Regions from separate parts of the Novosphingobium sp. PASSN1 genome, predicted to be linked through region 1. Evidence: predicted binding sites of a transcription regulator. Region 1 holds the regulator's gene; each other region holds the start of a gene.
The links. The regulator LexA, encoded in region 1, represses DNA repair genes until DNA is damaged. The targets are predictions, from matches to a motif close to GTTCCNCNCTTGTTCT.
Positions count from the first base shown of each region.

Region 2: the regulator LexA is predicted to act here: its motif matches at 4,307-4,322, upstream of recA (recombinase RecA).
Region 3: the regulator LexA is predicted to act here: its motif matches at 6,297-6,312, upstream of CFE35_RS01855 (PA0069 family radical SAM protein).

Region 1 covers NZ_NKIS01000001.1:219,290-229,665, forward strand. Annotated here, with positions in the region: gene CFE35_RS00950 (hypothetical protein) at 1-728, shown strand, start outside; gene CFE35_RS00955 (HAMP domain-containing sensor histidine kinase) at 725-2,134, shown strand; gene CFE35_RS00960 (hypothetical protein) at 2,138-2,329, opposite strand; gene CFE35_RS00965 (citrate synthase) at 2,363-3,628, opposite strand; gene gltX (glutamate--tRNA ligase) at 3,744-5,216, opposite strand; gene CFE35_RS00975 (ComEC/Rec2 family competence protein) at 5,246-7,486, shown strand; gene lexA (transcriptional repressor LexA) at 7,483-8,175, opposite strand; gene CFE35_RS00985 (molybdopterin molybdotransferase MoeA) at 8,252-9,484, opposite strand; gene moaC (cyclic pyranopterin monophosphate synthase MoaC) at 9,481-9,951, opposite strand; gene CFE35_RS00995 (aspartate/glutamate racemase family protein) at 10,042-10,376, opposite strand, start outside.
Region 2 covers NZ_NKIS01000003.1:109,069-119,444, reverse strand. Annotated here, with positions in the region: gene CFE35_RS06320 (DUF2062 domain-containing protein) at 1-558, shown strand, start outside; gene smpB (SsrA-binding protein SmpB) at 1-2, shown strand, start outside; gene CFE35_RS06315 (ATP-binding protein) at 555-3,035, shown strand; gene CFE35_RS06310 (MBL fold metallo-hydrolase) at 3,055-4,050, opposite strand; gene recA (recombinase RecA) at 4,395-5,465, shown strand; gene CFE35_RS06300 (glutathione S-transferase) at 5,715-6,341, shown strand; gene CFE35_RS06295 (class I SAM-dependent methyltransferase) at 6,399-7,223, shown strand; gene alaS (alanine--tRNA ligase) at 7,342-9,993, shown strand; gene CFE35_RS06285 (cation:proton antiporter) at 9,990-10,376, opposite strand, start outside.
Region 3 covers NZ_NKIS01000001.1:412,781-423,156, reverse strand. Annotated here, with positions in the region: gene CFE35_RS01880 (hypothetical protein) at 1-556, shown strand, start outside; gene CFE35_RS01875 (transglycosylase SLT domain-containing protein) at 655-2,394, shown strand; gene moaB (molybdenum cofactor biosynthesis protein B) at 2,384-2,911, shown strand; gene CFE35_RS01865 (hypothetical protein) at 3,071-5,470, shown strand; gene CFE35_RS01860 (methyltransferase domain-containing protein) at 5,475-6,188, opposite strand; gene CFE35_RS01855 (PA0069 family radical SAM protein) at 6,317-7,399, shown strand; gene CFE35_RS01850 (M48 family metalloprotease) at 7,396-9,150, opposite strand; gene CFE35_RS01845 (LemA family protein) at 9,169-9,807, opposite strand; gene CFE35_RS01840 (DUF1330 domain-containing protein) at 9,880-10,305, opposite strand; gene CFE35_RS01835 (long-chain fatty acid--CoA ligase) at 10,308-10,376, opposite strand, start outside.

The DNA of each region.
Region 1 (10,376 bases):
AGCCGGAAGGCTGGGCGCACGAGGCTGCGGGCGAGCTGGCGCATGTGCTGGCCGACAATCCCGCCTTCCTCGAACATTTCCACACGCTCGCGCTCGAATGGCAATGGACCGAGCGGCTGGAGCGCGCCCGCGCGCTGGATCCGGTGCTTCCGCCGCTGCTGCAAACGCGCATGGCTGACACTGATCCGCAGGTTGCCGCGGGCGCAATGGGCTTGCTCGCTGCGCAGGCGCGGTTCTGCCAGAACCAGCGGCGCATGCAATTGCCCTTGGCGGAGCTGCCCGGCGATCTGCTGCATATCGCGCTGGTCACGCTGCGCGCCCATGTCGGGGGCGAAGGTTCGGCTGACACGTATGCGCTGATTGCCGAGCGAACCTTGCGCGCGCGGATCGACGAGAGCCGGGCGCGGCTGGCGCAGCTGGGCCGCGTGCTGGATGCGATGGGCGGCCAGGCAGGCGCCGCGCTCGCGGTGGACAAGGCGGGCGTCGCGCTGTTCCTGACCGCGCTGGCGCGGGGCTCTGGCCTCAGCCGCGAGGCAGCGATCATGGCCACGATCGACAGCCAGCTGCCGCGTCTGGTGCTGGCGCTGCGGGCCTGCGGGCTGGCGCCGGGGGCGGTCGCTGCTGCCGCTCTGGTGTTCCATCCCGAAGCTGATATCACGGGCAGCTGCGCGCAGATCACCCCTGCCGAAGCGGCGGCGCTGCTGGCGCAAGCGGAAGACGTGCCATGAGCGCGGTGCGCGAACACGGGGCGGCTCCGACCAGCCCGGACGGCCTGATCCGCGCCCGCACCGATGGCATGGACCAGCTCGTCGCGGCAGACGAGCCGCTGGCGGGCCTGCAGAGCCGCAGCGGGGGCGCGATGCCCGGGCCGCTCGCCGTGCCGGCGCTGCTGGCGCTGGTGCGCCGCGTGCGCCGCACCCGGCAGGCTGCGTCACGCGCGATCCTAACGGTCGACGAAGGGCGACCTGTCACCGCCTGGGCGCTGGTCATGCCGGAAGGCGATGGTACGGCCATCGAAATCAGCCACTGGCAGATCGGCGATGATGGTGGGGCTGAAGTCCCTGCGCCCGAAGCACTGCTGCGCCATCTCGCCGAAGCCGAGGTCCTGCTCGATGAAGCGCAGCGGGTCATCGCAACTGATGTGCGCGCGCCGGATCTGGCGATGCTTGCCGCGGCGCTCGAACAAGGGCGCGGGGCTTACTGGACCGATCTGGTCAAGATCGAGCGAGTCAGCGATCTGATGACGGCGCGGCAGGGGCCGCTCCATTGGCGGCTGCTGGATGATGCGCCGTTTTCGGTCGAAGGCTCGGCGCGGCGCTGGCGGGCGCGGCTGCTGCCGCGCGTGCAGGGCGGCTTTGCACTGCTCGCCATTCCCGAATCGATCGAAGCGCTGCCCAAACCCGCTACCGGCAGCAAAGCCGCGCCGGATGCAGCCAGCGCCGAGGCGGGCGGGTGGAACCGCCTGCTGGGCCGCGATCTGGCCCCGGCGCTGCGCCAGCCGATCACGCGGATCATCGCCAACGCCGAAACGATTCGCACGCGTCTCGCCGGGCCGCTGGCTGACGAATACGCTGACTATGCCCGCGACATTGCCGATGCAGGGCGCCATCTGATGAGCCTTATCGAAGATCTCGCCGATCTTGAGGCGGTCGAGGCACCGGGCTTTGCGCCTGCGCCCGATCACATCGATCTGGCCGATTGCGCGCGGCGCGCCGCAGGTATTCTTGCGGTGCGCGCGGCAGAGCGCGGCATCACCTTGCACACCCCGGACCAGAGCGTGCGTGTTCCCGCCATCGGCGAATTTCGCCGCGTGCTGCAAGTGCTGCTGAACCTCGTCACCAACGCGGTCCGCTATGGCCCCGAAGGCTCGGCGGTCACGCTGGAAGTGGGGGAGAACGCGGGGAGTGCGTGGATTGCGGTGCGCGATGAAGGCCAGGGCCTGAGCGCCGAGCAGGCTGCGCGCGTGTTCAACAAGTTCGAACGGCTTGGCCGCAGCGGCGATGGTGGGACTGGCCTTGGCCTCTATATCTCGCGCCATCTCGCGCGGGCGATGCGCGGTGATCTGGTGGTGACAAGCGGCGCGGGCGAAGGCGCGCGCTTCGAACTGACGCTACCTGCGGGCCGCAGCGCCTGATCTTTACTTGCGGCGCTGTGCCAGAAAGAGCAGCCCGGACCCGGCAAGGGCGAGCACGCCGCCCCACAGGATCCACACTTTCTGCGCGAGCATGAAGCTCGATGCCGGCCACATGATGAGGCCTGCGCCTTGGCCCATCCACAGCAGGCCCATGAGCAGGGCGGCGATACCGAAAATGCGCAGGATCAAGGTCATGTCGCTAATCTCCGGTTTCGCCGCCTTGCAGGATCAGCGTTCGCTGACAGGAACGTAGTCGCGCTGCACCGGCCCGGTGTAGAGCTGGCGCGGACGGCCGATCTTCTGGCCGGGATCGCTGATCATTTCGTTCCATTGCGCGACCCAGCCAACCGTGCGGGCCAGCGCGAAGAGCGCGGTGAACATCGTGGTCGGGAAGCCGATCGCGGACAGGATGATGCCCGAATAGAAGTCCACGTTCGGGAACAGCTTCTTCTCGATGAAGTACGGATCGCTGAGCGCCAGTTCTTCGAGCCGCAGCGCGGTTTCGAACAGCGGATCGGTGACCTTGAGCGAGGCGAACACCTCACGCACCGTCTTCTGCATCACCGTCGCGCGCGGATCGTAGTTCTTGTAGACGCGGTGGCCGAAGCCCATCAGGCGGAACGGATCGTTCTTGTCCTTGGCGCGTTCGATGTAGTGCGGGATGCGGTCAGGCGTGCCGATTTCCTTGAGCATGTTGAGCGCGGCTTCATTCGCGCCGCCATGCGCCGGGCCCCATAGGCAGGCAATGCCCGCCGCGATGCATGCAAAGGGATTGGCGCCCGAGGAACCGGCCAGACGCACGGTCGAAGTCGAGGCGTTCTGTTCGTGATCGGCGTGGAGGATGAAGATGCGGTCCAGCGCGCGCTCGACCACCGGGTTTACTTCGTATTCCTCCGCCGGGACGGCGAACGTCATGCGCAGGAAGTTGCCGGTGTAGGAGAGGTCGTTGCGCGGATAGACGAAGGGCTGGCCGACCGAATACTTGAAGGCCATCGCCGCGATCGTCGGCATCTTGGCGATCAGGCGGTGGGCGCTGATCTTGCGCTGCTCGGGATCGGAAATGTCGGTCGAATCGTGATAGAACGCCGAAAGCGCGCCGACCACGCCGCACATGATCGCCATCGGGTGCGCATCGCGGCGGAAACCGCGGTAGAACACCGAAAGCTGTTCGTGCACCATCGTGTGGCGAGTGATCGTGCGGCTGAACTGCGCCAGCTCGTCGGCCGAGGGCAGCTCGCCGTTGAGCAGCAGGTAGCTCACTTCCATGAAGCTGGAATGTTCGGCCAGCTGGCCGATGGGATAGCCGCGGTGCAGCAGCACACCTTCATCGCCGTCGATGTAGGTCAGCGCGCTGTCGCAGCTGGCGGTGCTGGTGAAGCCGGGATCGTAAGTGAACTTGCCGGTCTCGGCATAGAGCTTGCGGATGTCGATCACGTCGGGACCAATCGTGCCGCTTTTGATCGGCATGGCTGTGGTCTTCGTGCCGTCGCTCAAGGTCGCCTGGTTGTCGCTCACGCTCTACCCTCCTGTTTGCTCGTTCTATGGCGGCTGTCAGCCGGCTTGGTTGGGCCAGTTTGGTTGGTTATGGGCCGAGACCCGGGAAATTGCATCACGCCGCCGCAGTGGCCTGATCGGTGATCCGGGCGAGCGACTCGTCTCGTCCCAGAAGTACCAGTACGTCGAAAATGCCCGGCGAGGTAGTCGTGCCGGTCAGCGCGGCGCGCAGCGGCTGCGCCAGCTTGCCGAGCCCGAGCCCGCGTTCTTCGGCCATCGCCTTGAGCGAAGCCTCGAGCGCGGCGGCCGTCCATTCTTCGCCCGCAAGCCGTTCGGCGATTGCGCCGAGCAGTGCGCGCGCGTCGGTGGTCAGCAGGCCGGCGGCCTTTTCGTCGGGCGTCAGCGGGCGCTGCGCGAAAAGGAAGCGCGCCCCCGCCGCCAGTTCCATGAGATCGGCCGCGCGCACCTTGAGCACCGGCATGGCGGTGGTGAGGAGAGCGAGGCCCGCGGCATCGAGGCCGCCAAGCCGCGGTGCCACCAGCGCCGCCAGCCGGGCATCGTCCGCCTCGCGGATATAGTGGCCATTGAAATTCTGCAGCTTCTTGAGATCGAAGCGCGCCGCGCCCTTGCCGACGTCGCCGATCTCGAACCATTCCACCGCCTGCTCGCGGCTGATGATCTCGGCATCGCCATGGCCCCAGCCGAGCCGCAGCAGATAGTTGAACACCGCCTCGGGCAGCAGGCCCAGCTCGTCGCGGTAGGCATCGACCCCCAGCGCGCCGTGGCGCTTGGACAGCTTCGCGCCGTCCGCGCCGTGGATCAGCGGGATGTGCGCATAGGCGGGATCGTCCCAGCCGGAACCTTCCACTGCCTGCATCGCGCGAATCACCACCAGCTGGCGGAAGGCGTTGTTGATATGGTCGTCGCCGCGGATGACGTGGGTGACGCCCATATCGTGATCATCGACCACGACCGCGAGCATGTAGGTCGGCGTGCCGTCACTGCGGAGGATGACGTAGTCGTCGATCTCGGCGTTCTGCACCGTGATCGGCCCTTGCACGAGGTCGGGGATCGTGGTCGCCCCTTCGCGCGGAGCCTTGATGCGGACCACATAAGGCTGGCCTGCGGGCCAGGTCGAGGCATCCGCATCGCGCCATTCGCTTTCGATGCGGAAGGGGCGGCGTTCGGCCTGCGCAGCGGCGCGGCGGGCGGCGAGCTCTTCCTGCGTGAGGTAGCAGCGATAGGCGTGACCGGCATCGAGCAGCGCAGTGGCGACTGCGGCGTGGCGCTCGGACCGGACGAACTGGAACACCGGCGGCTCGTCGCCGCCAAGGCCCAGCCAGTTCAGGCCGTCGAAGATCGCTTCGATGGCCGGCTCGGTCGAACGCGCGCGGTCGGTATCCTCGATGCGCAGCAGATAGGTGCCGCCGTGGTGGCGGGCGAACAGCCAGTTGAACAGCGCCGTGCGCGCGCCGCCGATATGGAGATAGCCAGTGGGAGACGGCGCAAACCGCGTGACCACGCCTCCTCTAACAGGAGCCGCGCCTGCGCCTGATCCTGCAGAAACGGTGTCACTGGCGCTTGCCATTGCAGGCACTATCCTTCCTAATCCCGGTCATGCCGCCACAACTGGTCCAACCGCTTGGCGAACCGATCATGGGGCGGACACGCCTCTGGGACAAACTCGCCGCCTTGTCCAGCATGCACCGCACCATCGAAGCGTTCCTTGCGAGCCGACCGTTCGAGCGCGGACCATGGCTTGCGGTGGGCTTTGGCCTTGGAATCGCTGGCTGGGCGGTGCTTTCGGGGCCGTGGCAATGGGCGGGCTTTCTGGCATTGTGCGGTGCGGCGGCGGTGGGCGGCCTGCTGATCGATGTCGAGGGCGAACTGGGCCACTTGCGCGGCGCGCTGATCGGCATGGCGCTGATGCTGGCGGCAGGCTGCGCCGCGGTCTGGGCCAAGTCCGCGCTGGTCGGAGAACCGGGCATCGCGCGGCCCGAAGTCGTGATGATTGAGGGCCGCGTGATCGACCGGCAAGTGGAAGGCGCGCGGGACCGGGTGCGGCTGCTGGTGCGGGGGCGAGTGGAGGGCCATGCCGAGCCGCTGCAGGTGCGGCTCAACCTGCCCGATGCGAACGATCTGCCCGGACTGGTGGAGGGCGCCGAAGTGCGGCTGCGGGCGCGGCTCATGCCGCCTGCGCCGCCGATGCTCCCCGGTTCCTACAATTTCGCGCGGGCGGCGTGGTTTCAGGGTCTGGCGGCAACGGGCAATGTCATCGGGCCGGTGACGATCCTTGCCTCCGCGCATGAGGGCTGGTCGCTGCGGCAATGGCAGCAGCGGCTCGCCGATCACGTCCGCGCACAGCTTTCCGGCTCCCCCGGCACGATCGCGGCGGCCTTCGCCAGCGGAGACCGCGGCGCGATTGCGGAAACGGATGAGGAGGCAATGCGGGATGCGGGCCTCACGCACTTGCTCTCGATCAGCGGCTTGCATGTCAGCGCGGTGATCGCGGGGGCCTATTTCCTGACGATCCGGCTGCTGGCGCTCGTTCCCTTCATCGCGCTGCGGGTGCGGCTGCCGCTGCTGGCCGCCGGGGTCGGGGCGCTGGTCGGGGTGTTCTACACGGTGCTGACCGGGGCCGAAGTGCCGACGGTGCGGTCGGTTTCGGGCTCGCTGCTCGTGCTGGCGGCGCTGGCGCTGGGGCGCGATCCGCTGTCGCTGCGGCTGCTGGCGACGGCGGCGGTGTTCGTGATGCTGCTCTGGCCAGAAGCGGTGCTGGGGCCGAGCTTCCAGATGAGCTTTGCCTCGGTGATCGCCATCGTCGCGTTCAGCACGGCGGCACCGGCGAAGGCGTTCCTTTCGCACAGCCACGAAGGGCGCATCGCGCGGGTGGGGCGGCACATCGCGATGCTGCTGATGACCGGTCTGGTGATCGAGCTTGCGCTGATGCCGATCAGCCTGTTCCACTTCCACCGCGCCGGGGTTTATGGCGCGGCGGCGAACGTGCTCGCCATTCCGCTCACGACTGTTCTGACGATGCCGCTGATCGCGCTGGCGCTGGCGCTCGATCTGCTGGGGATCGGCGCACCGGCGTGGTGGGCAGTGGGCAAATCGCTCGAACTGCTGCTGTGGCTGGCGCATCTCGTGGCGGGCCAGCCGGGTGCTGTCACGATGATGCCGGGCATGAGCGGCGGCACGTTTGCGCTGTTCGTCGGCGGGCTGCTGTGGCTGGCGATGTGGAGCGGGCGGGTGCGGCTGTGGGGCTTTGTGCCCATCGCGCTGGGCACCGCGGCGCTGCTGCTGACGCGGACGCCCGATGTGCTGATCTCGGGCGATGGGCACCATGTGGGGATCACCGGAGAAGGGCCGGATCTGCTGGTGCTCCGGGCGGTGCGGGAGGAGAGTTATACCCGGACTGCGCTGCTGGAGAATGCCGGGATGACCGGCAATGCGCTGACGCTGGAGGATTGGAAGGGCGCGGACTGCAATGAGGATTTCTGCGCAGTCTCGCTCGTGCGGGGTGGGCGGCGGTTCGAACTGCTGCTGGCGCGAGGCAAGGATCTCGTGCCGATCCCGGCGCTGGCTGCGGCTTGTGCGAAGGCCGATATCGTGGTGGCCGACCGCCGCCTGCCCGCTGCCTGCAAGCCGCGCCTGCTCAAGGCTGATCGGGCGCTGCTGGGCCAGACGGGCGGGCTGGCGATCGATCTTGTTTCAGGCCGGGTGCGCAGCGTGGCCGAGACGCAAGGACAGCACGGCTGGTTTCGCCCCCCGCCACCGAGACTACCGCCCGATCAATTCCGCAAACGGAAAAGTGCGGCTCCGGACGCCAGCGGCGCACCGGAGCCTGCAATACCTTAGTGGTAGCGGCGGAGCAGGCCCGCCAGCTTGCCCTGAACCTGCACTTCGTGCGGCTGATAGAACTGCGGATCATAGGCGGCATTTGCGGGATCGAGGCGGACCAAGCCGCGCTCGCGCCGCAAGTACTTGAGCGTCGCTTCCTCACCGCGCACCAGCGCGACCACGATCTCACCGTCACGCGCGGTATCGGTGCGGCGCACGAGGGCGTAGTCACCATCGAGAATGCCGGCCTCGACCATCGAATCGCCAGACACTTCGAGCGCATAGTGTTCGCCCGAGCCGAGTAGCGCGGCCGGGACCGGCAGCATGGAGGTGCCCTCCATCGCCTCGATGGGGACGCCCGCGGCGATGCGGCCATGGAGCGGGATTTCGATCACGTCGTTCGCGGGTTCGCGCACCGGGGCGGGGCTGCGCAGCGGGGCCAGCGCACTGGGCGCGTTGGCCGCCGCGCGAGCGGCGACCTTGGCGGTGCCTGCATCGCTTTCGCGGATCACTTCCAATGCGCGCGCACGATTGGGCAGGCGGCGGATGAAGCCGCGTTCTTCCAGCGCCGAGATCAGCCGGTGCACGCCCGACTTCGACTTCAAGTCGAGCGCTTCCTTCATTTCCTCGAACGAGGGGGAGATGCCGGAATCTTCAAGGCGGGTCTGGATGAAGGTCAGCAGTTCGTGCTGCTTGCGCGTTAGCATTCGTGCGCACTCCTATAGTGAACGAATGCGGAACGAATAAGCAACAGATTAGTGGTCGTCAAGCAATTCCGCGCATTTAGAGCAGGTATACAGGAACAAACTGACCCGCCGGTGTTTCGGGTTCGTTCGCGGGACGCACGGCGAGGGCATTGGCACGGGCGAGCGAGGAGAGCGCGCCGGAATCCTGCAAGCCGTCGAGCGAGACTTCGCCCGCATCCCATACCGCGCGCAGGAATTCCATGCGGCTGCCGCCTGCGGGCATGGCCTCACGCAGGCGTGCCGGGATCCGGCGCGGTAGCGGATCAGCAGCGCCGAGCGCGGCGCGGATCAGGGGAAGGAGGAAGAGGAACCCGGTCACGAACGCGGCGGCAGGATTGCCGGGCAGGCCGAGGATGACTTGCGCACCGCGCCGGGCCACGAGCAGCGGCTTGCCGGGCTTGATCGCGACGCGCCAGAACGCGAGGTCTGCGCCAAGTGCGGCGAGAGCCGGGCGGATGAGATCATGATCGCCGACCGATGCACCGCCGCTGGTGACGATCACGTCGGCATCGCTGGCTGCCTCGAACGCAGCCATGAGCGCTTCGAGCCGATCCGGCACCGGGCCGATGCGGGTGATGCGCAAGGCGGGCTGGCTGGCGAGCGCTGCGAGCATCGCGCTGTTGCTGGCGGGGAGCTGGTGCGCGGCGAGATTGGCGCAAGCCCCGGCCAGTTCATCGCCGCTGTCGATCACCGCAAGTTCGAGCGGGCGGCGCACGGGAAGATGTGCATGGCCTGCGGTGAGCGCGAGCGCGATCTGCGCCGCGCCGACTTTGGTGCCGGGCTGCATCAGCACGTCGCCGTTACGAAAATCGAGGCCGGCGCGGCGGATATGGCGGTGCGGCGGTTCGGGCGGGGTGCCGGTGAGGGTGAGCACATCGCCGCTCCGCGCGGCGTCTTCCTGAATGAGCACCATGTCGGCCCCGGCGGGAACGAGCGCGCCGGTGCTGATACGCGCGGCTTCGCCCGGGCCGACGGTGCCTGCAAAGGGGCGGCCTGCGGCGCTTTCCCCGATCACCCGCCACGGGCCGGGGAGATCGGCGGCGCGCAGGGCATAGCCGTCCATCGCGGAGACATCGGCGGCGGGCTGGGTGCGCAGCGCGGTGAGCGGCTCGGCCAGGTAAACCCCGAGGCAATCGGCCGTGGTGCGGTGTTCGGTGGGCAGCACGGGGGCGAGCGCCATGAGGCGGCGCTGCGCTTCTTCGAGGGCAAGCGGCGGGTTGGGGCGGGCCAGAGTCTGGAGCGGGGTTTGGGCGGGCGTCTGTTCGCTCACGGCGCGCGCCAATCGCCCGATTTGCCGCCGCGCTTCTCGATCAGGCGCACGCCTTCGATCACCATGGCTTTGTCGATCGCCTTGGCCATGTCGTAGACCGTGAGCAGCGCGACCGAGACAGCGGTGAGCGCTTCCATTTCGACCCCGGTGCGTCCGGTGAGCGAGGCGGTGGCGCGAGCCTCGACGCCGTTTTCCACGAAGGCAAATTCGACGCTGACGGCATCGAGCGCGAGCGGGTGGCACAGCGGGATCAGCTCTGCGGTGCGCTTGGCCGCCATGATCCCGGCGATGCGCGCGACGGCGAGGACATCGCCCTTGGGCGCGGTGCCATCGCGCAGCGCGGCGAGCGTGGCGGGGTTCATGCGGATCGTGCCGAGCGCAATGGCGACGCGCTGCGTCTCCGCCTTGCCGCCGACATCGACCATGCGCGCGCGGCCTTGCGAATCGAGATGGGTGAGGCCGCTCATGCGCGGGCACCTGTTGCAGGCATCGCGCCGGTGTTGTGCATATCCATGCCCCTGCTCATGCCAGAGAGCGCGGTCCAGCAAAAGCTCCGCTTATGCCAGTGCTGCAGCAACGGCGGCTTCGGCGTGGAGCCGGGTCGTATCATAAAGCGGCACCGGGCTGTCCTCCGGCCCGACCAGCAGCATGATCTCAGTGCAGCCGAGGATAATGGCTGTGGCCCCGCGCGCCACGAGGCGGGCGATGACGGCGCGGTACGCTTCGCGCGAGGTGTCCTCGATTCGCCCTGCGACCAATTCCTCGTAGATCACGCGGTGGACTTCGGCGCGGTCTTCCGCCCTGGGGATCAGGACTTCGAGGCCGTGCTGCTCTTCCAGCCGCGCGCGGTAGAAGGCCTGTTCCATGGTGAAGGCGGTGCCGAGGAGAGCGA
Region 2 (10,376 bases), on a different contig from region 1:
GAGCGGATGCAAGCGGTGGCCCGGCGCATGGTGCCGACGCGTGAGGCGCTGGTGCAGAACCGCTTTGTCCGCCCGCTGGCCGCCCGCCCCGAACTGTGGCGTTATACCCGCCGCTCGGTGCCGCGCGGGGTGGCAGTGGGCCTGTTCGTGGGCATCTTCGCGCTGATTCCTGGCGTCCAGATCGTCGGCGCGGCGCTGATGTGCGTGCCGTTTCGCGCGAATGTGCCGCTGGCGGCGGGGGCCACGTTCCTCTCGAACCCGGTGACCACGCCGATGATCCTGCTCGCCGCGCTCTGGGTGGGCAGCTTCCTTGGCCTCGATGCCGATCTCACCACGTTTCAGGCGCTGATCGACAAGGGCGCGGGCTTTGGCGACTGGGCGGCGTGGCTGCTGTCGTCCGCTGCGCCCGCGCTGGTGCTGGGGCTTTTCGTGATTTCGTTCGTTTCGGCGGTGATCGGCTATTTTTCCGCCATCGTCCTGTGGCGCTTCTGGACCGCGCGCCGCCGCCGGGTGCGGCTAGGCCGATCCGCCGCCGATGGAGCGCCGCGCGAGGCATGAGTGTCAGCACGCTGATCGCTGGTCAGGCCGAGGCCGACGCGCCGCGCTGGCGCGAACGCGGGCTTGTCGCGCTGGGCGTGGCGGCGAGCGCGCTGGTGCTGTGGCTCGCCACTGGCCAGCCCATCGCCGCGCTGGCCTATGCGATGGGCGTGGGCTGCCTGGCCTTGGCGCTGGGCTTTGGCTTGCGCCAGCGCGAGCCTGCCGCAGCGGCCGAATTCGCGCCGCCGGACTGGTCTGTTACCCACGCCGCCATCGAGCGGGGCGATGAGGCCACCGCGATCATCGACCGCGCTGGGCGGCTGACTTGCGCCAATGCCCGCTTTGCCGAATGCTTCGGCATCGGCGCGGCGCCGCCTCGGCTCGGGCTGGAAGGCACAGACAACGAGGCGCTGGAGACGGCGGCGCGCGCTGCGTGGCGCGATGGGCACGCCGCGTTCGAGCCGATTGCGGCTGGCGGGCGCGAATGGCGGCTTGAAATCGACCGGGCGGGGCGCGGGCAGGATTTCCTGATCTGGCGGTTTGCCCCTGTGGTGCGCCACGATCCGCTGGACGAAGTCATCGGCCACGTGCGCGGCAAGCTGGGCAAGGCGCTGGGGCGCGAAGGCATCCAATTGGCCGCTGTCGCGCCGGACGGGCGGATCCATGCCGCCAACGCGCTGTTTGCGGCGCGCGCGGCGGGCGATGCCGATACGGACGTTGCGGGCAGCGATTTCGTCGGCTTCTTCAGCGCGGACGAGCAGGAGCGCATCTTCTATGCGCGCGAGGGCCATCGCGGCTCATCGGTGCGGATGCTTCATGTGCCGATCGCCGATCCCGATGCGGTTCTCGACGGTTCGGCTGCCGCAGACCCGGCGCAGACGGCATCCCTGTTCCTGCTGATCGATAATCAGGGCGGTGTGGGCGATAGCCGCACCGGCATTCCGCAGATCGAGGCGCTGCTGGCGCGCCTGCCGCTGGGTCTGGCGATGACCGACCGCGACGGGCGGTTCCTGTTTGCCAACAAGGCCTTCCTGCGCGCGGCGGGGCATGACGAGAGCGGCCCGCCGCCCTATCCGTCAGACCTCGTGATCCGCGAGGACAAGGGCGCGCTGGCCGATGCGGTGCGGCGTTTTGCAGGCGGCGGCGGCTCTGGCGATGTGGCGGTGCGGCTGCGCGCATCGCCCGAGGATCCGGTTTCGCTGAGCCTTGCGGGCGTGCGTGGGCTGGGCGAGGGCGCGGTGATCCTCAGCCTCAAGGACTCGTCTGAGGAAACTCGCCTCAAGCGCGAGATCGCGCAGGCGACCAAGATGCAGGCGGTCGGCCAGTTGGCGGGCGGCGTGGCGCACGATTTCAACAACGTGCTCACCGCGATCATCGGCTACTGCGATCTCATGCTGATGCGCCACACGCCGGGCGACAGCGATTATGACGATATCCAGCAAATCCGGGCCAATTCGAACCGTGCCGCCAGCCTGACGCGGCAGTTGCTTGCCTTCTCGCGCCAGCAGACGCTGCGCCCCGAAGTGCTGCAATTGCCCGATGTGGTGGCGGAGATTTCCACGCTGCTGAAGCGCCTGCTGGGCGAGAAGATTCTGCTGGAAGTGACGCATGACCGGGGCCTCGGCCTCGTCCGCGCCGATCCGGTGCAGCTGGAGCAAGTGCTGCTCAACCTTGCGGTCAACGCGCGCGATGCGATGACGGGCATTGGGGCACCGGGCGGCATTCCTTCCGGCAAGGGCGGCGGCGTGCTGCGGCTCAAGACCAGGCGCGTGACCGCAGCCGATGTCCGCGCCATGAAGAGCGAGATCCTGCCCATCGGCGACTATACCGCGCTGGTCGTCGAGGATACCGGACAGGGCATTCCGCCTGCGCAGATCGGCAAGATCTTCGAGCCGTTCTTCACGACCAAGGAAAAGGGCAAGGGCACCGGGCTGGGGCTTTCGACAGTCTACGGCATCGTCAAGCAATCGGGCGGGTTCATCTTCGCTGAAAGCGACCTCGGCAAGGGCACGCGCTTTTCGATCTACCTGCCGGTCCATGTGCCCGATGCTGCCGATGTGGCCGATGCCGCCGCTGCAGCGATAGCGGCCAAGCTTCCCGTGCAACGCAAGCAATGGTCTGGCGGCGGGCGCGTGCTGCTGGTGGAAGACGAGGACACTGTGCGCGCGGTGGCTGAACGCGCGCTGGTGCGGCAGGGCTATGAGGTGACGACCGCGAGCGACGGCGAGGACGGGCTGGAAGCGCTCGGCCGGGCAATCTCGGCGGGTGAGGAGTTCGATCTTGTCCTCTCGGACGTGGTGATGCCAAGCATGGATGGCCCCGCGATGGCGCGCGAAATCCGCGTGCTGAGGCCCGAACTGCCGGTGTTGTTCATGTCGGGCTATGCCGAAGAGCAGCTGCGGCGCGAGATCGACATTCCCAACATGTACTTCCTCGCCAAGCCGTTCAGCGTGGCGCAGATCTGTACCGCCGTGGAAGATGTGCTGAAGGCGCGTTGAGCCCGCCTGCCGAACCGGTTCAGGGCGCGCTGAACACCGGCGTCGGTTGGTCTTTCCAGGCTTCGGCAACCACCGCCAGATTGTTGGCATGGGCGTCGCGGTAGGCCCACCACAAGCTGACATCGCCGCGCTTCAGCGCTTCGCCGACAAAGCTGGCGAGGGGCCGCTGCTGGAAATCGGCATCCTTCGCGTGCTCCACCAGCGCGCGGATATAGGTGCGGGTGGCATCGATCAGGCCAAGACCATAGCCGCCTGCCGCGATCACCGCAGGATGGCCATGATTGGGCAGAATCTTCGTGAAGCCCCAGCCGCGCATTTCGCCCAGCGCCTTGTACTGCTGCGGGATTGTCTGGGGTTCGGCCACGAAGGTCGCGGTATCCTCCAGCGTGTCACCCGCCAGCAGCAGCTTGTCGTCCGGCAGCTCGATCACCAGGCCGTCGGCGGAATGGATCGCGACCGGACGGAGCATGGCGCGGACTTTGCCGATCATCAGCGTCACCGGGCTTTCAGGTGCAAGGCCGATGGTGGGCGTGAGGAGCGGATTGATGGCCGGCGGTCCCTCTTCGGTGCCCGCTTCGATGGCCGCGCGCTTGTCTTCCAGCGTCCGGCGAGTCGCCTCGGTCGCGATGCGCAGGGAGTCGACATAGACCGCGTTGCCGCCGATGTGATCGAGGTGCCAGTGGCTGTTGGCCAGAATGAAGTGCCGCACCCCCGCCTTGGCAAGCCAATCGCGCACCCACTGCGCAGATGCGGTATCGGTGAAGCTGTCATAGACAAGCGCGGTATCGCCATCGTGGATCGCATAGGTTGCAACGCCAACGAAGATCGCACCGAGATCGGGCCACGTGCGCGGACCCGGCCCCACCGCAGCTTCCTCCGGGCGGCCCTGATAGAACGCGGTGAGGTGCGCGTTGATCGGCATGGCGCGGACGACGTGATCGGCAGACTGCGCATGGGTGGGACCAGCGAGGAGAAACCCGAGAGCGGCGATCACGGCGGCTGGCATGGGCTTCATCCGGATTTCCCTTCCGCAAGCCGGTATCCGGCCATTGTGCAGTGCAGCATAGCTTACGCGCCATAACGAACCTGTCAACCGCGAGGCACTGGAAGGGAGGTCGACCTCGAGCGAATCGCCAATCCTACCGGAAATTTTTTGCTCCATTCGTGCAGGAAATGGCGCGCGAGCAACGTTGAAAACGGCTGGAAAGAAGGAATTATCATGGTATTTCAATGCAGTGATCTACTTCTTCGTTCAATGGGAACGGATTTATGTTCACCCCTTGTTCCTTAAGAACAAACTGGGTACAAGGCTGGTGTTGACGGTTCATGTCGGCCATCACTAGCAAGGGGAAGCAAGCCATGGCGGCGCAATTGAAGCTTATCCAGGAAGGCAAAGACAAGGACATGGATCGTCAGAAAGCGCTCGATGCAGCGCTCGCACAGATCGACAAGGCTTTCGGCAAAGGTTCGGCCATGCGGCTGGGCTCGAAGGAGACAATGCAGGTCGAGGCGATTTCCACCGGCTCGCTCGGGCTCGATATCGCGCTGGGTGTCGGCGGCCTGCCGCGCGGCCGCGTGATCGAGGTCTATGGGCCGGAAAGCTCGGGCAAGACGACGCTCGCGCTCCACGTGATCGCCGAGGCGCAGAAGGGCGGCGGCACGGCGGCTTTCGTCGATGCCGAACATGCGCTCGATCCGGTCTATGCCAAGAAGCTGGGCGTCAACATCGACGAACTGATCGTTTCGCAGCCCGATACGGGCGAACAGGCGCTGGAGATCGTCGATACGCTGGTGCGTTCGAACGCGATCGACGTGCTGGTGGTCGATTCGGTGGCAGCGCTCGTTCCTCGTGCGGAAATCGAGGGTGAGATGGGTGACAGCCATGTCGGCCTGCAGGCGCGCCTCATGTCGCAGAGCCTTCGCAAGCTGACCGGTTCGATCAGCCGTTCGCGCTGCATGGTGATCTTCATCAACCAGCTGCGCATGAAGATCGGCGTGATGTACGGCAACCCGGAGACGACGACGGGCGGCAATGCGCTCAAGTTCTACGCTTCGGTTCGCCTCGACATTCGCCGCACCGGCCAGATCAAGGACCGCGACGATATCGTCGGCAACGCGACCCGCGTGAAGGTCGTCAAGAACAAGGTGGCGCCGCCGTTCAAGCAGGTCGAGTTCGACATCATGTACGGCGAGGGCATTTCGAAGATCGGCGAAATCCTCGATCTCGGCGTCAAGGCGGGCCTGGTCGAGAAGTCCGGCGCATGGTTCAGCTACGATTCGATCCGGATCGGGCAGGGCCGCGAGAACGCCAAGACGTACCTGCGTGAGCACCGTGAACTTTGCGACAAGTTGGAAGCCGCGATCCGCGGCCAGACCGACAAGGTCGCCGAAGGCCTGATGGTCGGTCCGGACGCGGACGACGACATCTGAGCTTTCAGGCGGTGGGGGCAATTCCCTGTTCCCCGCCCTACGCCGCCAGTCCAAAGGTCGGCGCGCTGCCCGGAAGCAGCGCGCCGGTTCCTTTTTGGGGTTTTGGACGCTGCCCGGCGGTAACGCAGCAGGGGTAAGGTTTTCGGGCTAGGCTCGCTTTGATCCCCTCGATTGTGGTTTGCAGAGCTTCCCCACCTGCTTCAAAGTGCCTAGCTTCGGAGCCAAGCGGATCAACGGGAAGGAAGTCTCATGGCGATCGTTCTGCACCACCTCAACAACAGCCGTTCGCAGCGCATCTTGTGGCTGCTGGAGGAACTGGGCGTTCCTTATGAACTGAAGATTCATCTGCGCGATGCCGAGACCAACCTTGCGCCGACCGAACTGAAGGCGGTGCATCCGCTGGGCAAGTCGCCGCTGCTCGAAGTCGATGGCCGGATCATCGAGGAGTCGGGCGCGATCGTGCAGTACTTGTGCGAGAAGCATGGCGGCGGCAAATGGCTCCCGGCTGCGGGGACCGACGATGCGCTGCGCCACAACGAGCTGATGCACTTTGCCGAAGGTTCGGCAATGACCCCGATCCTTCTCAACCTCTATGTCTCGCGGTTGGGCGATGCGGGCGCGCCGCTCCGGCCGCGCATCGACGAGCAGCTTGCGGCTCATTTCGGCTATCTTGAACAGATCCTGCGCCCCTCGGGGCATTTCATCGGCGATGACTGGACCGGAGCAGACGTGATGCTCAGCTTCCCGGCCGAAGTCGCGGTGATGCAGGGTATGGGGGCAGCGTTTCCAAAGCTCGCCGCTTTCGTCGCGGCTATCCATGCGCGGCCCGCGTGGCAGGCGGCGCGCGCCAAGGGCGGTGCCTATTTCGCGACCTGATATACGGTGCTGCATTAGCGCTTGCCGGGTGCCGCCGCCGCGCATAGCCTGCATGGCATGACGGGCGCACAAGAATGGCAAGGCCGGGTCGGCCAGAACTGGGCGGCGGAGTGGGAGCGGACGGATCGCAGCTTTGCCGCGCTCACGCCGCATCTTCTTGCCGCGATCGCGGCTGAGCCCGGCAAGCGGATCATCGACATTGGCTGCGGTGCGGGCGAGCTTTCGCTGGCCGTCTCCGCCGCGCAGCCCGATGCACAAATAACCGGGGTCGATATTTCCGAGGAACTGGTTGCTGCGGCCCGAAGCCGCGCTGCAAGCCATGCCAACCTCTCGTTCACCGTGGCCGATGCCTCAAGCTGGACAGCCGATGGCGCTGCGCCCGATCTCTATGTTTCGCGCCACGGCGTGATGTTTTTCAGCGATCCCCCGGCGGCTTTCGCGCATCTCTCTGCCGTGGCGGCGCCGGGCGCGCGGATGGTGTTCTCCTGCTTCCGGCCTGCTGCCGAGAACCCCTGGGCGATGGAGATTGCGCGCCTCCTGCCGCCCGGCAGGCCCACGGCTGCGGTCGATTTTCCGCCGGGGCCGTTCGCTTTTGCCGATCCCGACCGCGCCCGCCGCTGCTTGCAGGGCTGGCGGGACATCACGTTTCTGCCGCTCGATTTTGCCTATGTCGCGGGATCGGGCGCGAATCCGGTGGCGGATGCCCTGTCGTTCTTCAGCCGGATCGGTCCGGCCGCGGCGGCGATCCGCACTTTGCCGGATCAGGCGCGCGCCGGGTTCGAACGCGGTCTGCTCGAACTCGTGCAGTCGCGCCATGTCGGTGGGCAGGTGTGCTTCCCGGCAGCGGCCTGGCTGGTAACCGCGACGGCGGACAACCTCTGACGCTCGACTGATCGCGGCTTGGTGGGGCGGGCAGAAACCCCACCGGGATGGGGACAAGCATGCCGAAAGCGCCGAAACGTGCTTGTTCCGCGCCGAGGCCTCGCCTAATCGGCATGTCATGACTTCGACCAACGAAATCCGCCGGTCCTTCCTCGACTACTTCGGCTCCGCCGGGCACGAGATCGTGCCCTCGGCGCCGCTGGTGCCGTTCAATGACCCCACGCTCATGTTCACCAACGCGGGTATGGTCCCGTTCAAGAACGTGTTCACGGGCCTTGAAACGCGTGCGAGCAAGCGGGCGACATCCTCGCAGAAGTGCGTGCGTGCAGGCGGCAAGCACAACGATCTCGATAACGTGGGCTACACCGCAAGGCACCACACGTTCTTCGAGATGCTCGGCAATTTCTCGTTCGGTGACTATTTCAAGGAACAGGCGATCACGCACGCCTGGACCCTGCTGACCCGCGAATGGGGCCTGCCCAAGGACAAGCTGCTCGTCACCGTCTATCACACTGACGATGAGGCGTTCGGCCTGTGGAAGAAGGTTGCCGGGCTTTCCGAAGACCGGATCATCCGCATCCCCACGTCCGACAACTTCTGGTCGATGGGCGATACGGGGCCGTGCGGGCCGTGTTCGGAAATCTTCTATGACCATGGTGCGCATATCTTCGGCGGGCCGCCGGGATCGCCGGACGAGGATGGCGACCGCTTCATCGAAATCTGGAACCTCGTGTTCATGCAGTTCGAGCAGGCCGCCGATGGCAGCCGCACGAACCTGCCCAGCCCGAGCATCGATACCGGCATGGGGCTGGAGCGCATTGCCGCGGTGATGCAGGGTGAGCACGACAACTATGACACGGACACGTTCCGCGCGCTGATCGCCGCCTCGGAAAGCCTGACCGGCACCAAGGCCGAGGGTGAAAGCCGCGCCAGCCACCGCGTGATCGCGGACCATCTGCGTTCTTCCAGCTTCCTGCTGGCCGACGGCGTGCTGCCAAGCAACGAAGGGCGCGGCTATGTGCTGCGGCGGATCATGCGCCGCGCCATGCGCCATGCGCACTTGCTGGGTGCCAAGGAGCCCCTGATGCACCTGCTGGTGGGCTCGCTCGTCACCGAGATGGGGCAGGCGTTCCCCGAGCTTGGCCGCGCGCAGCCGCTGGTGGAAGAGACCCTGCTGCGCGAGGAAGTGCAGTTCCGCCGCACGCTGGCGAACGGTCTGCGCTTGCTGGACGAGGAAGCGGGTGATCTTGGCGAGGGCGACAGCCTGCCGGGCGAAACCGCGTTCAAGCTCTATGACACGTTCGGTTTCCCTTACGATCTGACCGAAGACGCCTTGCGCGCGCGCGGGGTGAGCGTTGACCGTGCCGGGTTCGAAGCGGCGATGGCGCAGCAGAAGGCGGCGGCCCGGGCAGCGTGGAAGGGCAGCGGCCAGACCGCCGACAGCGAAGTGTGGTTCGACATCGCCGAGCGCGAAGGTGCGACCGAATTCACCGGTTATACGGCCAACATCGGCGAGGGCGTCGTCGTCGCGCTGGTGAAGGACGGCAAGGAAGTGGCCGAAGCGGCGGCGGGCGAGGCGGTCACTGTGATCACCAACCAGACGCCGTTCTACGGCGAAAGCGGCGGCCAGATGGGCGATGCCGGGACGATCTCGACCATCGAGGGCCTGCGCATTGCGGTGAGCGATACGGCCAAGCCCTTGGGGCGGCTTCATGCACATCAGGGCACCGTTGAAGCCGGTTCGGTCAAGGTCGGCGATGCGGTGCAACTCGCCATTGATGTGGCGCGGCGCGATGCCACGCGGGCCAACCACTCGGCAACGCACTTGCTGCATGAGGCGCTGCGCCGCCGGCTCGGCGCGCATGTGACGCAGAAGGGCTCGATGGTTTCGGCCGAGCGGCTGCGCTTCGACTTTTCGCACCCGGCGGCCCTGAGCGCCGAGGATATCGCGGCGGTCGAAGACGAAGTGAACGCCGAGATCCTCGCCAATGCGCCGGTTACGACGCGCCTGATGAGCCCGGAAGACGCGATTGCGGCGGGCGCGATGGCGCTGTTTGGCGAGAAGTATGGCGATGAAGTGCGCGTGCTCAGCATGGGCACCGGCGCTCAGCCCTATTCGGTCGAGCTGTGTGGCGGCACCCATGTGCGCGCGCTGGGCGATATCGGCCTGCTGCGCGTGGTGAGCGAAAGCGCGGTGTCTTCGGGTGTGCGGCGCATCGAGGCGCTGACGGGCGCAGGCGCGCGCGCCTATCTGGTGGGCCGCGAGGAATCGCTGCGGCGCACCGCGGGGCTGCTGCGGTCCGCTCCCGACGAGGTCGAGGCGCGTGTGGCCGCGCTGGTCGATGAACGGCGCAAGCTGGAGCGCGAACTGGCCGAGGCCAAGAAGGCGCTCGCGCTCGCGGGTGCATCGGGCGGCGGCGCAGCAGCGGCTCCGGCAGACGAGCAGGTGGGCGGCGTGACGTTCTCCGGGCAGGTGCTGGAAGGCATGGACCCCAAGGAACTGCGCGGGCTGCTGGATCAGGCCAAGGCGCGCATGGGATCGGGCGTGGCGGTGATTGTTGCGGTCAACGATGGCAAGGCAAGCATTGCCGCCGCCGTCACCGAGGATCTTGTCGGCAAGGTCAGCGCGGTTGATCTGGTGCGTGCAGGGGTCGAAGCGCTGGGCGGCAAGGGCGGCGGCGGCCGGCCCGACATGGCGCAGGGCGGCGGACCGGACGGTGCGAAGGCGGCTGATGCGATTGCCGCGGCGAAGGGCGTGCTGGCCGGTTAGCGGTCGCGCAGGCCTGCGGCCTTCAGGCGCGGTTTCTCGTCGAGCCCGCCATCGCGCATGATCGTCTCGCGCAATTCGTCGCGCAGTTCGTGGATCGAGGCGATCACCGGGCCCATGGCGACGCCCATATCGACGAGCACGGCTTCGGATAGCTGGAGCGAGCTTTCGAGCGTTTCGGGCACGGCATCGCTGGCGCCTGCGCGGTAAAGCTCGGCAGCGTGGGCGGCGTCGCGCGCGCGCACGATGATTGGCAGATCGGGGTGCGCGGCGCGGATGCGGCGCACCGTGCGGCTGACGAGGACAGGCTCGTCCATGGTGACGATGACCGACCGGGCGGCTTCGAGGTGGAGTTTTTCGAGCAGCGCGGCATTGGCGACATTGCC
Region 3 (10,376 bases), 190 kb from region 1:
GTCCAACTGGCCGGAAAATCTGGAAGATTTCGCACCCTGGTGGCTGACCGAACCTACGCTTGCACCGCGCGGTGCGAACCGCTTTGCGCCTGCCGGGCCACACGGCGCAGCACTGATGGTGATCGTGCCGATGCCGGCGGAAGATGATGGCGAAGCGCTGCTGTCCGGCCGGACCGGGCGACTGCTCGATGCCATGCTCGGCGCGATGGGGCTCGATCCGGCGCACGTCTATCGTGCTTCGGCGCTGCCAGCGCGAATCGCCCTGCCCGATTGGGCAGGACTTGGCACCGCAGGGCTTGGCGCAGTGCTCCAGCGCCATGTTGCGCTGGCCGCGCCGCAGCAGGTGCTGGTATTCGGGCGGACCGACATCTCGGCGCTATTGGGGCACGGCTCGGCGCATAGCGCTCACGATTTACGCGGCTTTAACCATGAGAACGGTACAGTTCCTGCGGGTTTCGAGTACGATCTGGAAACCTTGCTGGCAAAACCGGGCTGGAAGGCAGGGGTCTGGCAGCGCTGGTTGGACGGGGCGGCAACAGAAGCCGATCCAGCATGACGATGAGCGCTGGCGGGATTGAACGGAAAGAGATCCGAAGTGAACTATTCGTGCAGGGTCAATCGTTCGTGAAATCCGTGCGCGCAGGCTTGCTCGCCATGACGGCCATCGTCGCAGCCGGAATGGCCACGCCCGCGGCCGCCAACAGCGCCGCCGCCGAATACTTCCGCTCGCGCGCCGACCGCACCGCTGTGCCTGCGCTGCTGAGCCAGGAAGACCGCACTTATTACAAGCAGATGTTCGGCGCGATCGAGCGCGAGGACTGGCAGGCGGTGCAATCGCTGCTGGCACAGCGCAGCGATGGGCCTCTGCACGCCGTGGCGCGTGCGCAATATATCCTGGCGGCAAATTCGCCGCGCGCCGAACTCGCGCCGATCACCCAAGTGCTGGCCGCTGCGCCGGAACTGCCCTGGGCCGAGCAGCTGGGACGCCTTGCGCTGAAGCGCGGCGCAACCGAACTGCCCGCCCTGCCCAGCGCGCAGCCGATGATGACGCTGCCGGGCTTGCCCAAGCGCATCAAGCCGCGCCCGGTTTCCGATGGCACGATGCCCGAAAGCGTGGCGCTGGCGATACAGGACCGGATCAAGAACGACGATCCGATGGGCGCGCGCGTGCTGCTCGATGGCATCGAATCCGGGCTGAGCCTTGAGGCGCGGGCTGAATGGCACCAGCGCGTGGGCTGGGCCTTCTATATCGAGAACGACGACGCCAACGCGCGCACTGTCTCGCTGGGCGCGCTGCAGGGCGCGAGCGGCCCGTGGGTGGCCGAAGCGCTGTGGACCGCAGGGCTTTCCGCGTGGCGGCTGGGCGATTGCCAGAATGCCGCAAACAGCTTCGAGCAAGCGGCAAGCGCTGCCCAGAACGACGAACTTGGCGCAGCGGCACACTATTGGGCGGGCCGCGCTTGGATGCGCTGCCGCGCTCCGGACAAAGTGGCCAACGCCCTGCGCGGGGCCGCGCGCCTGCGCGATACGCTCTACGGCATGATCGCGAGCGAGGCGCTGGGCATCAAGGAAACCAGCCTTGCCGCCGCCCCCGATTTCAGCGCCGACGATTGGCAGCACTTGCGGCAGGTCAGCAATGTCCGCCTCGCGGTGGAACTGGCCGAAATTGGCGAGGACGGCCTTGCCGACGAACTCTTGCGCCATCAGGCCCGCATCGGTGATCCCTCGCTCTACGCGCCGCTTTCGCGTCTGGCGCGGGATCTGGGCCTGCCCGCCACGCAGTTGTGGATGGCTTATAACGCGCCCTCAGGCGCAAAGCCCGATGCCGCCGCCCGCTTCCCCGCGCCGCGCTGGGTTCCCGCAACCGGCTGGAAGGTCGATCCGGCGCTGCTGTTTGCGCATTCCTTGCAGGAATCGAACTTCCGCACTGCGGTCGTCAGCCCTGCGGGCGCGCGCGGGCTGATGCAGGTCCTGCCGGGCACGGCGCGCGGCCTGACGCGCAACGAACCGGCGATGGTGGGCCGCGAAAAGCAGCTCGATCTGCCCGATGTGAACATGGCCTTCGGGCAAGGCTATCTCGTCCAGCTCAAGGATTCGGGGGCAACCGGCGGCCTGCTGCCCAAGGTCATCGCCGCCTACAATGCCGGGCCGATGCCCATCGGGCGCTGGAACACCGAAATCCGCGACAACGGCGATCCGCTGATGTGGATGGAATCGATCCCCTATTGGGAAACGCGCGGCTACGTTTCCATCGTGATGCGCAATTACTGGATGTACGAACGGCAGGCAGGCGGCCCATCGGAAAGCCGCATCGGCCTTGCGCAAGGCATGTGGCCGAAGTTCCCGGGCCTGACCGGCGCCGAAAGCGTGAGGATGGCCTACAGTGGCAATTGATACCACGCGCACGTTCAAGCCGATCAACATCGCGCTGCTCACCGTTTCGGACACGCGCGGCCCGGAGGATGACACATCGGGCGATATCCTGGCCGAGCGGATCAAGGCGGCGGGGCACCATCTTGGCGCGCGCGCCATCGAAAAGGATGACGCCTCGCGCATCGCGAGCCGGCTGAACAACTGGATCGATGATCGGGGCATCGATGCCGTCGTCATCACCGGCGGCACGGGCCTGACCGGGCGCGACGTGACGCCCGAGGCGCTCGACCGCGTGAAGACGCGCGATATTCCCGGGTTTGGCGAACTTTTCCGCTGGATCAGCTTCAAGACCATCGGCACCAGCACGATCCAGTCGCGCGCCTGCGCGGTGGTGGCGCGGGGAACCTACATCTTCGCCCTCCCTGGTTCGAACGGCGCAGTGAAGGATGGCTGGGACGGTATCCTTGCCGAACAGCTCGACAGCCGCAATCGGCCCTGCAACTTCGTCGAACTGATGCCCCGCCTGCTGGAACAGTAAGCCAGCCTGGGCAGCAAGGCACCGTTGACGATTGCACCGGACCGGACCAGTAACCCCGGTGCCGCGCCCTGCCATACAGCCAGCGTTCAGGTCGTCCTGCGACATTTGGCGCGTGCGGCGGGCCTTGCTCGGCGCAGCACGATATGGGGGACATTCCGGATGCCGCTGCCAAGCCCGCGCCTCGCGCGCGCAATTTTCGCCTTTGCCTGCCTCGGTTTCGTCGGCGCAGGCCTCCCTGCATCGGTTTCCGCCCAGACTGCTCCTGACCAGCTAGCGCCTGACCCAACCGGGCGCGGCCCCTACACGGTCGATAGCGCCGAATACAAACTTGCGGCAAAGCGCGATGTGCTGGTCGCTCCCTTCACGGTGACCGAGTTGTGGGCGCGGGTCTATCGCCCCGCCAATGCCAAGGGCGCGCGGCCCGTGATCGTGATGCTGCATGGCAACCACGGCACTTGCGGGCGCATCGACCCGGCAGTTCCCGGCCGGATCGACGACGATTCCACGTATACCGATACCGGCCGCTGTCCCGAAGGTTATGTCGTTGCGCCAAGCCATGAAGGCTACGCCTATCTGGCCAAACAGCTGGCCTCGTGGGGCTATGTCGTCGTTTCGATCAATGCCAACCGCGGAATCAATGCCGCGTGGGGGGATGACGAGGACTTTGGGCTCAACCTCAGGCGCGGGCGGCTGATCCTGCGCCATCTCGTCCTGCTGGATCGGTGGAACACCTCGAACGCCTCGGCCAAGGTGCTGGGGTTCAGCTTGCGCGGGAAGCTCGATTTCAACCAGATCGGGCTATTCGGCCATTCGCGCGGCGGCGAAGGCATACGCGCGGCGCTTACCCAGTACCGTGATGTGGGTAGCATCTGGCCCAGCCAGTTCCGCAGCAAACCGACGTTCCGGGCCCTGTTCGAGCTTGCCCCGGTCGATGGGCAAGCTGGCCGCGTCCTGAATGCGGAGGGCGTTGCGTGGAACGTGCTGCTGCCGACCTGCGACGGCGATGTCTCCGATCTTCAAGGTCAGCGCGTGTTCGATCGGATGATCACCGCCCGCGCCGAAACCGTCCCCACCCCGAAATCCATGTTCACCGTGGAGGGGGCCAACCACAATTTCTACAACACCGAGTGGCAGCAATCGGACTCGCAAGGGTGCTCCAGCACCGATACCAAGCAACCGGTGGTGTTCGATCCCGCAGCAGCCGGGTCGGAAGCCCAGCGCACGACGGCGCTCTATCCGGTGACGGCATTCTTTCGTGCCCACCTCGGGGCTGATCCGGTGGCCGTGTTTGGTGCAACGTTCGATCCCGCATTCCGCCTCCCCGGAAAACTGAACCGGATCACGCGCTACCGCCGCACTTATGCCGACAACGTGGCGCGCAAGGGCAGCATCGTGCTCGACAACTTTATCCGCACCAGCGGGGCGGGCGAAACCGGCATCGGCAATGCGGTTGGCGGCCTGAAATACTTCGCGCAAAGCCCGCTGCCCGAGCATGAGCCGACCGCGCAGTTTGGTGTGCTGGGCTGGGATACCACCGTTATCAGGAGCAAGGGCGCCAGTCCGTTTTATCAGGCCAACGCCGCAGTGCCGGGCAAGGGCGTTTCGCTCGCGGGCTTCGAAACGCTGGAGTTCCGCGTGGGTCTGGCCTGCAACGGCTATGACACCGGCACGCTGTACGGCTGCGAAGTGAACCCCAAGCTCAATCCTTCGGGCACGACCAATTTCAGCATAGCGCTGGTTTCTCCCGATGGATTCGTGTCGCAGGCGGTGCCGCTGGCGCGCTATGCCCGGCCGCTTGCGCCTGTGGGCGTGAGCTATGGCCCGATCATCATCGACCGCCCGGAGCCTCGCCCGGGCGGTCAGATCCTGCCGGGTAATGAACCCCCGGTCGAAACCTTCGGCAGCGGGCACCCGGTGCTTGAATCGGTGCGCATTCCGCTGACGGATTTCGGCCTCGCCAAAGGCACGGCGGTGCGCGGTGTGCGCCTGACGTTCGACCGTGCCCCGGTCGGCGCAATCTATCTGGGCAACGTGCGCTTTGCCCGGGTGCTTGAAACGGCACCGGACCAAGGCCCAGGTCCGATCCCCGGGCCGTTTGTGGCGGCAGATGCAACTGCACCAACGATCGCAGCAACGATGGCAGGGGCGATCCCGTCAGCGCCCAGCCCGGCAGCCCGCCCTGCGGCGCGCCTCATCTCCGGCGGGCGGGTAACCCAGATCCTGCGCGAACGCCGCCCAGTGGTGACGGCGACGCAGGCGATCATGAGCGCGCGTCGCGGACCGGCAACCGTCTGGCCCGCGCCGCGCCCGGTGGTGACGGTGGCCATCGCCGTGCCGGAAACACTCGTGATCGGCGGTGCGCTGCTCACGCTGCGGATCGGGGAGCAGAGCTTCAAGCTGGGCCAGGCCGTTTCGGTGCCGACGCAGGGCCTGAAGGCCGCGCGGTTCATCCTCAGCCCCGAAGCCTTTGACGCCTTGCCGCAAGGCGCGCCGATGGTGCTCGAAAACGGGGCGCAGCGCTTCGAACTCGGCGCGCTCGACAAGGCGATGCTGCGCTGATGCGTCAGGTGCGGCGCAGCACCATCACCGTGTTGGCATGCATCGGCAGCGGGCCGTAGACCAGGCGGATGGCGTTGTCGGCAAGGCCGCGGACAAAGTCTTGCGCTTTGCGCGCAACCCGGCCTGCCATGCCGCCAACGTAAGGGCGGAACGCGCGGCCCGCGAACACGATATCGAGCGGAAGCCCGCGCGCCATCTGTTCGACAATCGGTGCCGAAAGCACCGAGATATGGGTGTGATCGCCATGCTGGATTGGCAGCGAGAGCGGGCTCTGGCCGTTGGGGAACCGTACAAACAGCAGCCCGCCCGGCTCCAGCAGGCGCGAGGCGGCGGCCAGCAGCGCGGCGTTCTGTTCGCGGGTGAGGTGCTCCATCACATCAATCGCGGCCATCACGCGCAGGCGGCCGGGCAGCACGGCCTGCCACGCCCCGAATTCAAGCGGGAGCAGGCCGACCCCCGCCGTGACGGCCTTGTCGCGCGCGGCGGCCTGCACTTCCGAGCCATAGACACGTGCCCCGCGCGCCGCCGCCCAGCCCAGAAAATTGCCGTTGCCAAAACCGACTTCGGCGACCAGCGAGCCTTTGCTCACAGCATCGGCAAGATAGTGTTCGAAGAACTGCACATCGGTGCGCGTGGGCTGCATGAACGGCGCTTCGTGCCAGCCCTTCAATTCCTGATAGTGTAGATACCCGTCTTCCATCGAACGCTCCGCCTGCATGCCGGCGAAGTGAAGCGTGCCAGCGGCGGGGCTGCAATCGCAGTCCGCCCCGAAATGGAGCGACAACGGGTGAGGCACCCCATCGGATTCCGCTGGAACTCCGCAAATGTTCCTTATATGTTCCAACAATGGCAAAGCCCGAACCCACCTTTCATGGACGCGGTGCGCAATCCGCGCGGGTGCCGACACGCTTTGCCCTGCCGACGCGGGAAGCGGATGGCGACTGGCGGGACATGGCGGAAACCATCGATGGGCCGGGGCCGAAATTGCGGACCACCGTGGCCGAGGAATTTCCGAAAACGGCGATGGCTCGGAACACTTCACCCGATATTCCGTTTGACCGCTCGCTCAATCCTTATCGCGGCTGCGAACACGGCTGCATCTATTGCTATGCGCGGCCCACGCACGCCTGGCACGATCTTTCACCCGGGCTCGATTTCGAGACGAAGCTGTTTGCCAAGCCCTCGGCACCGGCCTTGCTGCGCCAAGCCTTCACGGCGCGGGGGTATCGCCCTGCCCCGCTGGCACTGGGCACCAACACCGATCCGTATCAGCCCATCGAAGCGCATTACCGCATCACCCGCCGCGTTCTGGAACTGTGCCTTGAGGTGGGGCATCCTGTCACGATCACCACCAAGTCGGCGCGGGTTCTCGACGATCTCGATCTGCTGCGCGCGCTGGCACAGCGGAACCTGACCGCTGTTTCGATTTCGGTGACGAGCCTTGATCCCCGGCTTTCCGGCATTCTGGAACCACGCGCCTCCGCTCCCGCCAAGCGCCTGGCCGCGCTGCAAGCTTTGGCGAAAGCGGGCGTGCACACCAATGTCTCGGTTTCGCCGATCATTCCCGCAATTACAGACAGTTTCATCGAAGCGACGCTGATTGAAGCGGGCGCGCGCGGTGTAGCTTCGGCCAGCTGGATCATGTTGCGCCTGCCGCACGAAGTGGCGCCCTTGTTCCGCGAATGGCTGGATGTGCATTTCCCGGATCGCGCCGCGAAGGTCATGGCCATCGTGCAATCGGTGCGCGGCGGGAAGGATAACGACGCCCGCTTCTTCAGCCGGATGAAGCCGACCGGCGTGTGGACCGATCTGGTGCGCAAGCGCTTCCGGCTGGGGCTGAAGCGCGCAGGAATTGCGCAGGCAAGGCCCGTGCTCGATTGCAGCCAGTTCCGCGCGCCGGAGCGGGACGGGCAACTGGCGCTTTTCTAGACGCGCTTGCGGCCAAACCCGCCGCCTGCAGGGCGCGGCGCAAGCGAAGGAGGTGGCGGCGCGGCAGGCGGGAGTTCATGGTAGGACGCGGGCGATGGCGCGGAGGGCTTTTCGCGCTGGGGCCTGCCAGCCTGCCCCGGTTTGGCCTCGACCACGCCCATCAGCCGCTTGAGCTGTTCGGGCGCAAAGACCGACATGCCAACAAGGCCAAAGAGAAACAGCACCATCACCATGCCCGGCATCGCGCTGGGCGGGCCATCCCGCTCGCTCGCCTGATCCTGTTCGGCCGTACCGGCGGGCAGATCGGGCGACCAGGTATTGCGGCGCGCGGGCTTGGCGCTGAAAGTACCAGAAGTCTGGCCGCCAGTGCAGGTTCCGTCAGGATAGGAAGGGCCTTCGCAGAACGGCTTGTCCAGCCTGACCATGTCGAAGGTCTGCGCCAGCTTGGCCGGACTGAAGGTATCCAGCATCCGCGCCGGATCGTTGTTGGCTGGCCAGTGGAACACGAGCAGGAATGCCGTGACCGAAACCACCGGGATGAGCATCTTCGGCGTGAGGCCGAGCGCATTGCGCTGATCGGAAACGCGCCATTCATACCAGGCAAAGCACGCCTCGTTCCAGCGGCGGTAAGCAGGCGGATCGGTGAAGCGCAGCAGCTGCAGCGCCAGCGTGGGCGTCGGCGGCTGCTCGAGCGGGCGGCCTTCCTCGTCGCAAGGGTATTCCTGCGCGCTTGCCGTCTTGGGCCGCACGCCGAAGCGCGGCCGGATGGTGGCGGGTCCGCGCGTGTCCTTGCGCTGGCGGCCCGGCACCATCAGATCACGGCCCAGCGCAGTGATCGCGGCAATGCGCTCAGCAACCGGCGGGTGCGTGCCGCCTTCGTGGTCCGATGGCCCTTCGAACAGCAGCGCTTCCACGCGGCGGCTGCCATCGAACCGGCCCTGCCCGCGAATCTTCCCGAGCGCGCTGACGAGTGCTTCGGGGAAGTGCGTCATCCGCACCGCCTCGCCATCGGCGATGTGATCGCGGCTCAGCTTGATATCGCGCCGCGCGGCCTTGGCGAGGCGCATGGCCAGCATGGTCGCGGCGCTGCCCGCAATCAGGATCGGCAGGAAGGGCGGCAGGAACAGCGGAATGATCATCTGCCGCCAGTCTTCGATCCGCAGCGGATTGTTGACCTGCAGCGTCACCGCCGTGCGCATCAGCGCATGGTTGGCCGAAAGCACCTGCGTATCGCCATTGCGGATATGCGACGCTTCGTGCGCGAGGACCGCGGCGAGTTCATCATCGTCAAGCCGTTCGAGCAGGCCGCGCGTGACCGCGATCAGCCCGCGCGCCGGGCCATCGCCCACCGTGAGCGCGTTGAGCGCGTCCACCTCGATCACCCCGAAACGCGGCGCACGCACACCCAGCGCGGTGCATTGTTCCTCGGCAATGGCGACAAAGCGGGGTTCGTCCGCGCGGGTTACGTCGCGGATATCGAGCGCGGCGCGCACGGCATCGGCGTGGCCGCGATAGATGCTCCAGAAGATCAGCGCGCTGATCACACCGAGCGGCACTGCATAGCGCAGTGCGTAGCCAGCGGGGTCCGACAGGATGGTATGCAGCGGATCGAAGATGAGCAGCGGAGCGGTGAGTGCGAAGGCCCCGATCAGCTGGAAGGCGGCGATATAACCCGCAATGGTGCGCGCAAGGCGGCGCCGGTTCTGCGCCGCATGCGTGACATAACCGAGCGGCTTGCTGCCTTGCGCCATCGGGCCTGCTCCGCCAGCTTAGAACGCGATCTGCGTGGTCTCTTCGTAAGCGCCGCGCCGTTCTCCGAGCGAGAACTTCTCGCGCAGCGGCAGACGGCTCAAAGATGCGATCACATTGCCTGGAAACGCACGGGCGACCGAATTCAGCTCCTCGACCGCGAGGTTGTAGAACTTGCGCGCGGCGGTAATACGGTCCTCGATGCGCACGAGATCGCTGCGCAGCGTGGCGAAATGGCTGCCGGATTCGAGTTCGGGGAAGTGTTCGCCGAGTGACACAAGGTTCTGGAGGAACGCGGCGTTCTGCTGGCCGATCATGGCCCCATCACCCAGCGCGGCAATCGCCTCGACCCGCGAAGCGAGGACATCGCGGATCACATCGTGCTCCTTGGCGGCAAAGGCGCGCACCACTTCGACGAGATTGCCGACAAGCGTCTTGCGTTCGAGCAGCAGCGCGTCGACATCGCCGAAAGCGGCATCTGCGCGCTCATCAAGCTGCGCGATCAACGCGTGCTGCGAACGGATGCGCAGGGCCAGCCACAGCAGCGCACCCACCACGAGCCAGAGCCACCACAAATCGAGCATGGTGTTGGCCGAACGCACCGCGCGGCCCCACAAGTCGATGGCCTGCCAGACGTTCTGCGTATCGGAAGCTTGCATGATCGGGGTCCGCTGCTGTTCAACTCAGCGGATTTACCGAGTACATGGTTTAGAACATGCTAACTGGACAGGTCAGGAAATGGACCGCTTCGGTCCAAACCGCACGAGCCGCGAGGTGGCGACAGCCGCCTGCCGGTGGATGACGACCGGCGCATAGTCCGGATCCTTGAGCATGCTGAAGAACGCCGCCGCATCGGGATAGGCCATCACGAAGGTCTCGTCCCACTCCCATTCCGCCGGGCCGGTGACCATCGCTTCGAAGGCGCCGGCCCACACGATCTGCCCGCCCGAGCGCGCCAGAACCGGCTGGATGGTGCGCATGTACTCGGCGTAGGCCTGCGCGCCGGTCAGGCCCTTGCCTGCCAGTTCGTGGCCTTCGGGATAGGTCGCCTGCGGCTTGAAGCGCACCAGATTGAGCATGTGGATCGGCGTGTCGCGCGGGAGCGCCTTGAACTTTGCAAAGTTCTCGCGGCTCGGATCGATATAGGCTTCGTCCATGCTCAGGATTCCCATTTCCAGTCGCGGAACTCGTCGCGCAGGTCCTTCTTGCTGATCTTGCCGGTGCCGGT